4 regions of the Aliivibrio sp. S2TY2 genome follow, and region 3 is predicted to be linked to each of the others. Evidence: predicted binding sites of a transcription regulator. Region 3 holds the regulator's gene; each other region holds the start of a gene.

Region 1 (3,220 bases), on a different contig from region 3:
TTTCAGCTTGGTGCTGCGCACGGATTGCATATACTTCTGCTCGCTCTGCTAATGCAGGAGTGATAGCGGATAAGCGTTGCTGTACCGCAGGCTTATTAATGTGTTCTGCACTCTCACGTTCACGCAGTGGCTGACTGTATTGATGGCAAGCTAGAATTGCATTTTGGTTACCATCTAAAGCATCACCTAATAATGTCACTTCTTTTAGCTTTTGTTTTGCAAACGCAAACCATTGAACCGTCTCTTCCGATAATTCTGTTTCTTGTTCTAAATCAACCGGACTATGCAGCAATGAACATGAACTTGCGATCCATAACTTATCACCCAAGACTTCTTTTACTGGTTGAAGTTTTTCATGCAAACGTTCTAAATCTGCACGCCATACATTACGTCCATTAACCGCACCTACGGATAATACCCACTCTTTTGGCAATGCACTCACTATTGCATCTAACTGGTGTGGATCGGCAGAGATATCAATATGTAAGCCATTTACCGCAAGTTTTGTGATTTTATCTAAATGATGTTCAACGCCATCAAAATACGTTGTTAAGAGTAATTTCACATCACTTTGAATCACTTGATAAGCCAATTTGAATGAATCAGCCCATGCTTTTGGTAGTTCTAGTGCCAGAATTGGCTCATCAATTTGAACCCATTCAACACCTAATGCATTTAATTTAGAGAAAATAGCTTGATAAGCCGTCAATAAACGAGGCAAAAGAGACAGACGATCAAACCCTTGTTCTACCTCTTCGTCATTTACTTCTTTACCTAACCAAAGGTAGCTAAGCGGCCCTAGTAACACCGGCTTCACTTTATGGCCTTGCTTTTGTGCTTCAGCAATTTCATCAAAAAGTTGTGACCAACTCACATTAAATTTATCGTTTTTAGAAAATTCTGGCACGATGTAATGGTAATTAGTATTGAACCACTTAGTCATATCCGACGCTGCTTCACCGCAACCACAGCTGTTTTGAGATTGACCACGCCCCACCTTGAATAAGGTATCTAAGTCAGGAAAACCAGTATTGTGACGAGCAGGTACGTGACCTAAAAGTAAACTTGTGGTTAATACATGATCGTACCAAGCAAAATCACCCGCAGTAACAAAATCTAATCCTGATGCGGATTGATCTTGCCAATGGCGCTGACGTAGCTCACTGCCCACGGCCAGTAATTCTTTTTGTTCTATCTCGCCACGCCAATATTTTTCCTGAGCAAATTTTAATTCTCGTTGAGCACCGACTCGTGGATAACCTAAAATATGAGTGACTGTTTTTCCTACTGTATTGTTTAATTTTGTTGTCATTTGTCTAATTCCCTTAGCCGTTTGGATGGCTAAACAATGACCTTTTTTCGAACTATCTACAACGTCGAATACTTCATTTTGATTATGAATTTATTTCAACTAAGCTAGATTTTATTTAAATGCACTAATTTTATTTAGCCGTCTAGATGTTTACTTTATGGCCTTTTCACTTTACTGTGAAGATTGTTGAACTTACTCAAACGGATCTTGAGGTACAGTAATGATTGAATTAAAACACCTAAAAACCTTAACTACATTACGTGACACTGGCTCATTAACCGCAACAGCCAATGCACTCCATTTAACTCAATCAGCGCTTTCTCATCAATTGAAAGATTTTGAAGCTCGACTTGGTAACCATGTTTTTTTACGAAAAACTCGTCCTGTAAAATTCACATCAGAAGGTGAAATACTGTTAAAACTAGCGGATGATATTTTGCCTAAAATGGCCAGAGCTGAATACGATATTGCAAGCTTGAAAGAAGACTTACACGGACGATTACACATGGCGATTGAATGCCATTCTTGCTTTCAATGGTTAATGCCTGCGATTAAAGAATATCAAGTGGGTTGGCCAGAAGTAGAATTGGATTTTTCATCGGGTTTTGGATTTGAGCCTTTACCAGCCTTGGTTAATGGCGATTTAGACCTAGTGATTACCTCTGATATCCAGCCCCGTGGCGAGGTACATTACGAACCATTGTTTGATTTTGAAATGCGCCTAGTAATGGCAACTAACCACCCGCTTGCCAATAAAGAATATATAGAACCAGAGGACTTACTCGATCAAACAATGCTGACTTACCCTGTACAAAAACAGCGTTTAGATGTAGTAAAACATTTCCTATCGCCAAACAATGTAGAACCAGCAAAATGGAAACAAGCAGAGAACACACTCATGTTAATACAAATGGTATCGGCAGGTTTAGGGGTTGCAGCATTACCTAATTGGGCTATCAGTGAGTTTTCAAGACAAGGCTTAATTGAGAGTAAACCGCTAGGGAAAGGTTTATGGCGAAGATTGTTCGCTGCCGTTAGAGACAGCGAACATGATAAAAAATATTTACAAGCATTTTTCTCTACTGCGAAACAGCAGAGCCAGAGTCATTTAGATGGAATTAAAATGACTTAAACGAAGTGTGTTTTCTATTGCGTGTATTAAAAAACCTATTTATTTTTAAATTGATTCGTTAATGGGTCATATTGATAACCCAAGCCACTGAGCTTGTCTTGAACTCCTTGTGTATCAAGCTCATACATACTAGATAATTCTTCTAGACTGTGACATTCCAATCGCAATTTTTCATTAATTATGCCGAGTAGAATTCCACTTTCTAGTCCGTGAGCATTACTTAAATCCAATCTTCACCCTCCATGTTGCTTAAGAGACATACTTAGAGTAGACCAGTTTTAAGAATGAATGCGTGGACTACATCACAAAAAACAACTGAAATTGATAATAACCAGAAATAGCCATAATTACGCTTGCTAACGCTAGATTTTGCCACTTCACGGCTTGCTGTTTGAATAAGTGAAAACTCCAAAAACCAATACTTACTAACATCAAACTTAACGCAATACCGAGCTTAACGGCCATTCGGTCCAAGAAGATTTCATGAATACTTAATGTCTGACATAACAAGATAACCGACATAACTATCCCACTCACTATTCCACTAATAGGTAATAATTTATGAAACGCCTGCAAGCGAGTTCTCGCTAGAGTTAATAGAAGATGCGCTAATAATGCCCCAAATAAGAATGGGCCAGTAACAGCAAAAAATAATTGCGTAAATGAACCTGAACCCAAAGCTAAATTAACAAAACTTGCTGCAGCAAAACCATTCGCAAGCGCCATAACTATTAAGGGGCCTTTATCACGCGTTTTACCCGTTTTAACACTTAAGT
Region 2 (3,220 bases), on a different contig from region 3:
TACTGATTATTATATTAATACAGTAAGGGTAGCCTATTGTTAATTCGCATTATAGATAAATTAATTACTAGGATAAAAAACAGCTGAAATATGTACATTCATACCGCTATGAGCGAGGTTTAATCCATTTTAGTGGGGACTGACACGCTTTACAGAGGTATTGAGTTTCTTTACGTTGAACTCGATTATGACGGCGAACAGTAAGTTCGTGTGTTGTGCATTTGCAACGATAAGGAAAGGTTTTTCCCTTTACCGAATCAACACTAAAGCTGTGCGTGGTTCTTGCTGGTAAATTGAAAACTTGATTCATCACACCTTGCCACTCTTTGCCGTGAGGGCGCACTCGACCATATAGCTTGAATGTGATTAGGTGAGCGATTTCATGAGGGATCACTTCATTAATAAAGGTGTGTTGATTCTCTTCTAATAAAACAGGGTTAATACGAATTTCCCAACCTTGAAGGCGAGCCGTCCCTGCGATTTTTCCACGCTGAGTAAATTTAATTTCTGGTAAAGAAAAAGGGCGATTAAAAAAAGTAGAAGCTTGTTGAATGCATTGCTGAGCTTTAGCTATGGATGCTTGCTGAAGTGGTGTCATTGAATCTCTTTATTTTTAGTATTTAATACCAATCTACATAAGTATTTGATCATTCTTGCTTGTTAAAATCGATTATATCAGCGTTATACCTTTCTATTGCAAAAATTAGGTGTAATTAGATCCACTAGTTACTGTAATTTATGCCTTGCTCTAATCGATTTTTCCTAAGCAATTATCTGAACAACTACTTATCCAGAATGGTATAAGTTTTAATACCAAGGTAATTATAAAGAGTATATGGGGCTAAAAAACAAAAAAGGAAGCCGAAGCTCCCTTTTAAATTCAAGGATAAGTAATTAATGCTTACTTAATGCCTGCGAAATCACGAAGGATGTCTGCTTTATCTGTTGCTTCCCATGGGAACTCTTCACGACCGAAGTGACCGTATGCTGCCGTCTTCTTGTAGATTGGCTGAAGAAGGTTAAGCATTTCTTGTAGGCCGTACGGGCGTAGGTCGAAGTGCTGACGAACCGCTTCAATGATGATGTCGTGAGATACTTTTTCAGTACCAAAGGTTTCAACCATGATTGATGTTGGATCTGCAACACCGATAGCGTATGAAAGTTGAATTTCACAACGATCAGCCATGCCTGCAGCAACAATGTTTTTCGCTACGTAACGTGCTGCGTATGCTGCTGAACGGTCAACTTTTGATGGATCTTTACCAGAGAATGCACCGCCACCGTGACGAGCTGCGCCGCCGTAAGTATCAACGATGATTTTACGACCAGTCAGGCCACAGTCACCCATTGGGCCACCGATAACAAAGCGACCTGTTGGGTTAATAAAGAACTTAGTCTCTTTATTTAACCATTCTGCAGGAAGTACTGGCTTGATGATCTCTTCCATTACCGCTTCACGAAGATCTGGAGTGGTTACTGAATCACAGTGTTGTGTTGAAAGAACAACGGCATCAATACCAACAATCTTACCTTGGTCGTATTGGAATGTTACTTGAGATTTTGCATCTGGACGTAAGAAATCCAGTTTTCCGCTCTTACGTACTTCCGCTTGCTTTTTAACAAGTAGGTGAGAGTAAGTAATTGGAGCTGGCATTAAGATAGGTGTTTCGTTTGTTGCGTAACCAAACATGATGCCTTGGTCGCCCGCGCCTTGTTCTTTTGGATCGGCTTTATCAACACCTTGGTTGATGTCAGGAGATTGCTTACCAATTGTGTTTAATACAGCACAAGAGTTCGCATCAAAGCCCATATCAGAATGAACATAGCCGATATCACGAACTGTTTCACGAGTGATTTCTTCGATATCAACCCACGCAGAAGTAGTTACTTCACCACCGACCATAACCATGCCCGTTTTTACGTATGTTTCACAAGCAACACGAGCTTTTGGATCTTGCTCTAAGATCGCATCAAGTACTGCATCTGAAATTTGGTCGGCAATTTTATCTGGATGACCTTCTGATACAGACTCAGAGGTAAATAGGTGCTTAGCCATAAGGGAGCTCCACTTCTATAAATAATAAGTTCTAAAAATACCCACAATCTATATAAGTCTATACGTATAACAGTGTAGGTGTTTTTCCATCTAGACGGCTATAATAGAGAAATATTGATTAATTACAACTCATTTCATAGAAGAAAATAAATATAAGACATAACCAATCGTTTGCGTCTGAACATGGGATTTACTTCAGCAAACAAGGTTTTCTTTCAAAATCGTGAAAAAAAGCGCCTTATTTTATAAGTAATCGTTTGCAGTGCAGATAAGCCTTTGCGACAATACGGACCTGCAAATTTAGGTTAATTCATAACGATGAGTTAGCCAGTCAAGAGTTAACTAGCTCAATAAACATATAGTCCTTCGAATTTTCAGGAGCAGGCATGTCTTCACGTAAACATCTAGCAAATGCAATCCGCGCTTTAAGCATGGATGGTGTTCAACAAGCAAATTCTGGTCACCCTGGCGCACCTATGGGTATGGCAGACATCGCTGAAGTATTATGGCGTAGCCACCTAAATCACAACCCACAGAATCCAGAGTGGGCTGATCGCGACCGTTTCATTCTTTCTAATGGTCACGGTTCAATGCTGATTTACTCTCTGCTTCACCTTTCTGGTTATGACCTTTCTATCGAAGACTTAAAAAACTTCCGTCAGTTGCATTCTAAAACACCAGGTCACCCTGAGTACGGTTATGCACCAGGTATCGAAACAACGACTGGTCCATTAGGTCAAGGCATCACAAACGGTGTTGGTATGGCAATGGCTGAGAAAGCATTGGCAGCGCAATTTAACCGTGAAGGCCATGATATCGTTGACCACAACACTTACGTGTTCATGGGTGACGGTTGTTTAATGGAAGGTATCTCTCACGAAGCGTGTTCTTTAGCGGGTACTCTTGGTCTTGGTAAGCTGGTTGCTTTCTGGGATGACAACGGTATTTCTATTGATGGTGAAGTTGAAGGTTGGTTCTCTGATGACACACCTAAACGTTTTGAAGCGTACGGCTGGCATGTAATCCCGGCGGTTGATGGTCACGATGCTGATGCAATCAACGCTGCAATTATTGCAGCAAAAGCGGACCCTCGTCCGACGTTGATCTGTACTAAAACAGTGATTGGCTTTGGTTCTCCAAACAAGCAAGGTACACACGACTGTC
Region 3 (3,220 bases):
AGTGTTGCAGTAAGGCCATGAATTTTGGCGGATGAGCGAGCGATGTGGTCATCACATACTCCTTTAATAGCACAAATGTCTTTATTTTCTTTGTTAGAGAAACCATCAACTTGATCGCCAATTTCATCTCCGTAATAAAGAGTGATAGGGCCGGTATAAGCTGCTTGGAATGAAAGGGCTGCTTTATGACGTAACCAATAATTCCTGTCACTTGGTTCTGCAATATCACCACGTTGTAATAAATCACCAAAGCGAACGACATCATGATTGCCTAGCATTAGGTTTGACGTTGCGTGTGAAGGATAGAGTTCATGCATTTGCATTCCTTCATTAAGCCAATCACCTCCTTTATTTCCTACACCACTCTCATTGACGGCAAAGGTTTCAGCGACACGAAAGCGTAAAGGAAAATCAAAAGCAGAGCAAAGCGCTGGGTTTTGCTCAGTACCATAACCTGTTTCTGTAATATAGCTTTCGTTATTCCAGATCTCAGCCACCATGTAACCGAGTGGGTTAACTTGTTCGCCTTTATTATTAATATACGTCGTGTTTTGTGATGCGTTATCAACGGCTTTTCTAATGTTTATCCAAGATTCAGTAGGGACTTGGTAAGCTTGATCTAATCGCCAACCATCAATCTTTAATTCGGATATCCAATAAGCTGCGACTTCAGAGTAAAAGTCTTCGCTCTCAGGATAGTCAACTGGATTATTGCTGCCACTCGGTAGTAAGCCTGATGGTGATGGTTTAATGAGGCCTTCTTTATGGTGACCAAATACACCATCAAATAAGACATACATTCCACGTTTATGCGCTTCTTCTACTAATTCTTTTGCTTTTTCGAGTGTTCCAAATCGTGGATCTATTTTAAAAAAGTCAGTAGCAAAATAACCGGTAGCATCGAGCTTATCTGCCCAATGATCTTGCCCCTCAATTGGAGCAGATTCAAAAATAGGCGTCATCCAAATGGTATTCATGCCAAGTGATTGAATATAGTCTAATGAATCAATGATCCCTTGCAGGTCGCCATTATGATGACTCGGACCATAGCCAGTACCGTGACCAATGTTTGGATCACCATCAACAAAGCTTTCCACCATAATTTGATAGATGCGTAAATGATTACTTTTTTCCATCATCTGTGGATTACATTGATAGGCTGAGGTTGTTTGTGTTGTTTCTGAGGTTGAACTACAAGCGCTCAGTAGGGAAGTAATAGCGAGTGCTATCGCTGTTTTTGCTATGTTATTTTTCACAGTTAATCCTTTATATTTATAGTAGGGCACTGTGATTGTTTATTAAGCAAGTAGAAATGTAATCCTCCTGATTTATAAAAAATGAGGAGGAGACAGGAGGCGGAGATGAAAGTTATTTACTCGTCGTCAAACGCTTCGAATTCAATGCCCATTGCGGTCATTAATGCTTTTGCTTCTGCAGGAATATCATCAGGGCGGTCTTTACGTAGATCTTCGTCTGTAGGTAAAGGTTGGCCTGTATAAGCATGAAGGAAAGCCTCACATAATAGTTCACTATTCGTTGCGTGACGTAGGTTACTTACTTGGCGACGCGTACGTTCATCAGTAAGGATTTGCAGTACCTTTGTTGGAATAGAAACAGTAATTTTTTTTACTTGTTCGCTTTTTTTACCATGTTCGGCATAAGGACTTAAATAGTCACCATTCCAATCAGCCATTGTTCACCTTCGTTCAGAATTATTGATGTTGAGTTAGAGTCTCTAATTCTAGCGATATTTACGGCTATAAGCAAAGATATATAGACGTCTAGAAGTATTGACGTCTCATTTTGTGGTGGTAAAGTAGAAGAATATAACTTATGGATTAGATTATACCACTGCTTAGCAGTTTGGAAGGGAAATTATGAGCGAGAGAAAACCGGCAACTATTGCAGTTCGTACTGGCATTGAAAGCGATTCACAACATAATGCGGTTGTGCCTCCTATCTACTTATCAACTAACTATAGCTTCCCTGAATTTGGTGATGTACCAAAGTACGATTATGCTCGCTCAGGAAACCCAACTCGAACACAACTAGAGACCACCTTATCTGATTTAGAGTGCGGTGCTGGTGCGGTTGTGACAAACTGCGGTACTTCAGCTCTTAATCTAATGGTTTCAGCTCTGCTTGGTCCTGATGATCTTATTGTTGCCCCTCATGACTGTTATGGCGGAACGTATCGCTTATTTAACACTCGCGCTAATAAAGGTGACTTCCAAACCTTATTTGTTGATCAATCGGATACTAAGGCTTTAGATGCCGCCATTGCTAAAAAGCCTAAACTTATTTTATTAGAGACCCCTTCTAACCCATTAGTTCGAGTGGTAGATATTGCTGAAATTTGTCAAAAAGCCGCAAAAGTAGGTGCTTTAGTTGCTGTTGATAACACTTTCCTTTCTCCTGTCTTACAGCAACCTTTAACGCTTGGTGCTGACTTTGTCCTTCACTCGACAACTAAATACATTAATGGTCATTCTGATGTTGTTGGTGGCGTATTAATCGCAAAAACACAAGCGCACGCAGATGATCTCGCATGGTGGGGGAATTGCATTGGTGCAACAGGCACTGCATTTGATAGCTACTTAACCTTACGTGGTATTCGTACCTTAGGTGCGCGTATGCGAGTGCATGAAGAGAATGCAATGGAGGTGCTGAAGTGCCTTCAAGAGGAAGCATTAGTAGGCACAATTTATCACCCAAGTTTACCTGAACATCCGGGCCATGATATTGCTAAACGCCAACAATCAGGATTTGGTGCAATGTTAAGCTTTGAGCTAAATGGGTCATTAGAGCAATTAAAAGTGTTTGTAAAAGAGCTTAAATATTTCTCTTTAGCTGAATCACTTGGTGGAGTAGAAAGTCTCATAGCCCATCCGGGTACCATGACCCATAGAGCGATGTCTGATGAAGCGCAAGCAGAAGCCGGATTGGCTCCAACACTATTACGTATTTCCGTTGGATTAGAAGACAGCCGAGATCTGATTGCCGATCTTAAACAAGCCTTCCTTGTAGCAGCAGGAGTGAAATAATGATAGGAGTCGTCACGCGCCAGTTACATAAATTTGGTGGTAGTAGCCTTGCTGATCCGGAGTGTTACCGTCGTGTAGCTACCATATTAAAAGAATATTCTCATGATCATGATTTAGTGGTTGTCTCTGCTGCGGGTAATACAACGAACCGAATTTTAGAATGGTTTGAGGCACTA
Region 4 (3,220 bases), on a different contig from region 3:
CTCCTCTAAGTCCACCCCAGGTTAATATATTTACAGATAATGGGTTATAGGTTCTAAATCGCTTAAAGCCAACATATGACAAAAAGACACTTAAGTAGCGACTTGCTAGTACTAGTGGAATAGATATTGCCATTAATACCCAGTCTTCTTGATGGAATTGAAACAGAAGCATCGACATACCGATAAGAAGAAATAATACACCATTTAAGAATTCATCAACCAACTCCCAGAAGTGATCTAGATGGTCTTCACTTTCTTTTGAAAAACCAATATAACGTGTCCAGTTACCAATCATAATTCCAGATACAACCATTGCTAATGGACCTGAAACTTCAAGGATACCAGCAAAGGCATAACCCGATGTTGGAATACCTATAGTTAATAATAATTCCATTGAATGGTCATTTGTAGAGCTTATTAGATAATGAAAAATTAGACCTAAAACAAACCCATAAATAATACCGCCAATAGCTTCTTGTAAAAATAATGCAGTGACACTACCGACTGTTGGCGCTTCTGAGCCAAAAGCAATCGTAAATAGTGTTACGAAGATAACTAAGCCAAAACCATCATTAAATAACGATTCACCTTCGATTTGAGTTGAAATACGTTGTGGAGCATTCAGCTTTTTTACAATAGCGAGAACAGCAATAGGATCAGTTGGGGAGATAAGGGAGCCAAATAATAAGCAGTAGATTAAATCAAGATTAATACCAATGAGATTGCATATTCCCCATAACGCAAAACCAATAAAGAAGGTTGAAAATAGCGTAGCCCCTAAAGCAAGTACAGTTATCTCCCATTTTTGGTCTTTCAGGTTTTGTAATTTGATTCCTAGCCCACCGGCAAATAATAAGAAGCCAAGTATTCCATTTAATAGGAAGTCTTCAAAATCTATCTCAGTTAAAGTTTCGGTTGCCACTTCTCTTAGGTTAAACCAATCATTTTGCCCCGCGATGATGATCCCTAGTGATAACATCATTGAACCTGCAGTGATAGCGATCGTAGTTTGCATTTTTCCTATCTTGCTATTAATAAAAGCAATTAGCATAGCAGCAGCTGCTAAAAAACAGAGTGTGTTATACACAGACATGGTTAACCTCTAAATATGTTATTAATGTAACAAAATGTGATTAAGGTCATTTTCCGCTCTATTTGATAAATATCAAACTTTATTTCTAATTTGTAGAAATAAATCCATTTTGGACGTCTAGATTCCTATTCTATGTGTGATAGGATTGTAAATGAAACGTATTATGGATGAGGCAGTACCGTGGCAGGAAGCAATAAAAAAACTCAAATAGAACAACAGTTATTAAAACGTATTCTTTTGATAGATGGTGGTATGGGTACCATGATCCAAGAGTATAAGTTTGAAGAGCAAGATTATCGTGGAGAGCGCTTTAGTGATTGGCATTGTGATTTAAAAGGTAACAATGACCTTTTAGTGCTTTCTCGTCCTCAAATTATCAGGGATATTCATTCTGCTTATTTAGAAGCGGGTGCTGATATTTTAGAAACGAATACCTTTAACTCAACAACAATCGCAATGGCTGACTATGATATGGAAAGCCTGAGCGAAGAAATGAACTTCGAAGCTGCAAGGTTAGCAAGAGAAGTCGCTGATGAGTGGACATTAAAAACACCACATAAACCGCGTTATGTTGCAGGTGTTTTAGGTCCTACAAACAGAACATGTTCTATCTCCCCTGATGTAAATGACCCAGGCTATCGAAATGTTTCTTTTGATGAATTAGTTGAAGCCTATTCTGAATCCACTCGAGCCTTAATTAGAGGTGGTTCTGATTTAATTCTTATCGAAACTATCTTTGATACCTTGAATGCAAAAGCCTGTTCTTTTGCCGTAGAATCCGTTTTTGAAGAAATGGGTATAACATTACCAGTAATGATCTCAGGTACGATAACCGATGCATCAGGGCGAACTTTATCTGGTCAAACAACCGAAGCGTTCTACAATGCTTTACGTCATGTTAAACCAATCTCATTCGGTTTGAACTGTGCGTTGGGGCCTGATGAGTTACGTGAGTATGTGAGTGAGTTATCTCGTATTTCAGAATGCAGCGTGTCTGCACACCCTAATGCCGGTTTACCTAACGCCTTTGGTGAATATGATCTCTCTCCAGAGGAAATGGCAGAGCATGTAAAGGAATGGGCTGAAAGTGGTTTCCTAAATTTGATTGGTGGTTGTTGTGGCACAACACCTGAGCATATCCGCCAAATGGCACAAGTGGTTGAAGGTGTTAAGCCCCGTCAATTGCCGACACTTCCTGTTGCTTGTCGTTTATCAGGTCTAGAGCCATTAACGATTGAGAAAGACTCTCTTTTTGTAAACGTTGGTGAAAGAACCAATGTTACTGGCTCGGCTCGTTTTAAACGTTTAATTAAAGAAGAGTTATATGATGAAGCATTGAGTGTTGCTCGTGAGCAAGTAGAAAACGGCGCTCAAATCATCGATATCAATATGGATGAAGGGATGCTTGATGCTGAAGCGTGTATGGTTAAATTCTTAAACCTCTGCGCTTCAGAACCTGAGATATCTAAAATTCCTGTAATGGTCGATTCTTCTAAATGGGAAGTTATCGAAGCTGGACTTAAATGTATTCAAGGCAAGGGTATTGTTAACTCAATATCGCTTAAAGAAGGTAAAGAAAAATTTTTACAACAAGCTAAGCTAATCCGTCGCTATGGTGCTGCTGTGATTGTGATGGCTTTTGATGAAGTCGGTCAAGCGGATACGCGTGAGCGAAAAATAGAAATATGTACTAACGCTTATAACATCTTAGTAGATGAAATTGGTTTCCCACCAGAAGACATTATTTTTGACCCAAACATCTTTGCTGTTGCAACGGGGATCGATGAGCATAATAACTACGCTGTTGATTTTATTGAAGCCGTTGCTGATATAAAAAGAACGCTTCCCCATGCCATGATTTCAGGTGGCGTATCTAACGTATCATTCTCATTCCGAGGTAATAATTACGTACGTGAAGCTATTCACGCCGTGTTCTTATATCACTGTTTTAAGAACGGTATGGATATGGGTATCGTAAATGCAGGCCAATTAGAAATTTACGATAATGTACCTGAAGATTTACGTGAAGCGGTAGAAGATGTCGTACTTAACCGTCGTGATGATTCAACAGAACGCTTACTTGATATGGCAACAGAATATCTAGAACGAACGGTCGGAAAGGTTGAA

What was found. The regulator MetJ, encoded in region 3, represses methionine synthesis genes. The targets are predictions, from matches to a motif close to TTAGACNTNTANANGTCTAA.
Region 1: metE (5-methyltetrahydropteroyltriglutamate--homocysteine S-methyltransferase) is a predicted target of MetJ. The motif match lies at 1,447-1,466, and genes of this name have one in related genera.
Region 2: metK (methionine adenosyltransferase) is a predicted target of MetJ. The motif match lies at 2,107-2,126, and genes of this name have one in related genera.
Region 4: metH (methionine synthase) is a predicted target of MetJ. The motif match lies at 1,203-1,222, and genes of this name have one in related genera.

The regions. Positions count from the first base shown of each region.
Region 1 covers NZ_JARACS010000003.1:221,186-224,405, reverse strand. Annotated here, with positions in the region: gene metE (5-methyltetrahydropteroyltriglutamate--homocysteine S-methyltransferase) at 1-1,312, opposite strand, end outside; gene PVK63_RS07400 (LysR substrate-binding domain-containing protein) at 1,533-2,444, shown strand; gene PVK63_RS07395 (DUF4250 domain-containing protein) at 2,480-2,674, opposite strand; gene PVK63_RS07390 (hypothetical protein) at 2,742-3,220, opposite strand, start outside.
Region 2 covers NZ_JARACS010000006.1:114,821-118,040, reverse strand. Annotated here, with positions in the region: gene PVK63_RS11390 (SprT family zinc-dependent metalloprotease) at 107-598, opposite strand; gene metK (methionine adenosyltransferase) at 902-2,056, opposite strand; gene tkt (transketolase) at 2,443-3,220, shown strand, end outside.
Region 3 covers NZ_JARACS010000007.1:72,976-76,195, forward strand. Annotated here, with positions in the region: gene PVK63_RS12345 (alpha-amylase family glycosyl hydrolase) at 1-1,256, opposite strand, end outside; gene metJ (met regulon transcriptional regulator MetJ) at 1,373-1,693, opposite strand; gene PVK63_RS12355 (O-succinylhomoserine (thiol)-lyase) at 1,878-3,044, shown strand; gene PVK63_RS12360 (bifunctional aspartate kinase/homoserine dehydrogenase II) at 3,044-3,220, shown strand, end outside.
Region 4 covers NZ_JARACS010000006.1:230,454-233,673, reverse strand. Annotated here, with positions in the region: gene PVK63_RS12025 (cation:proton antiporter) at 1-1,093, opposite strand, end outside; gene metH (methionine synthase) at 1,274-3,220, shown strand, end outside.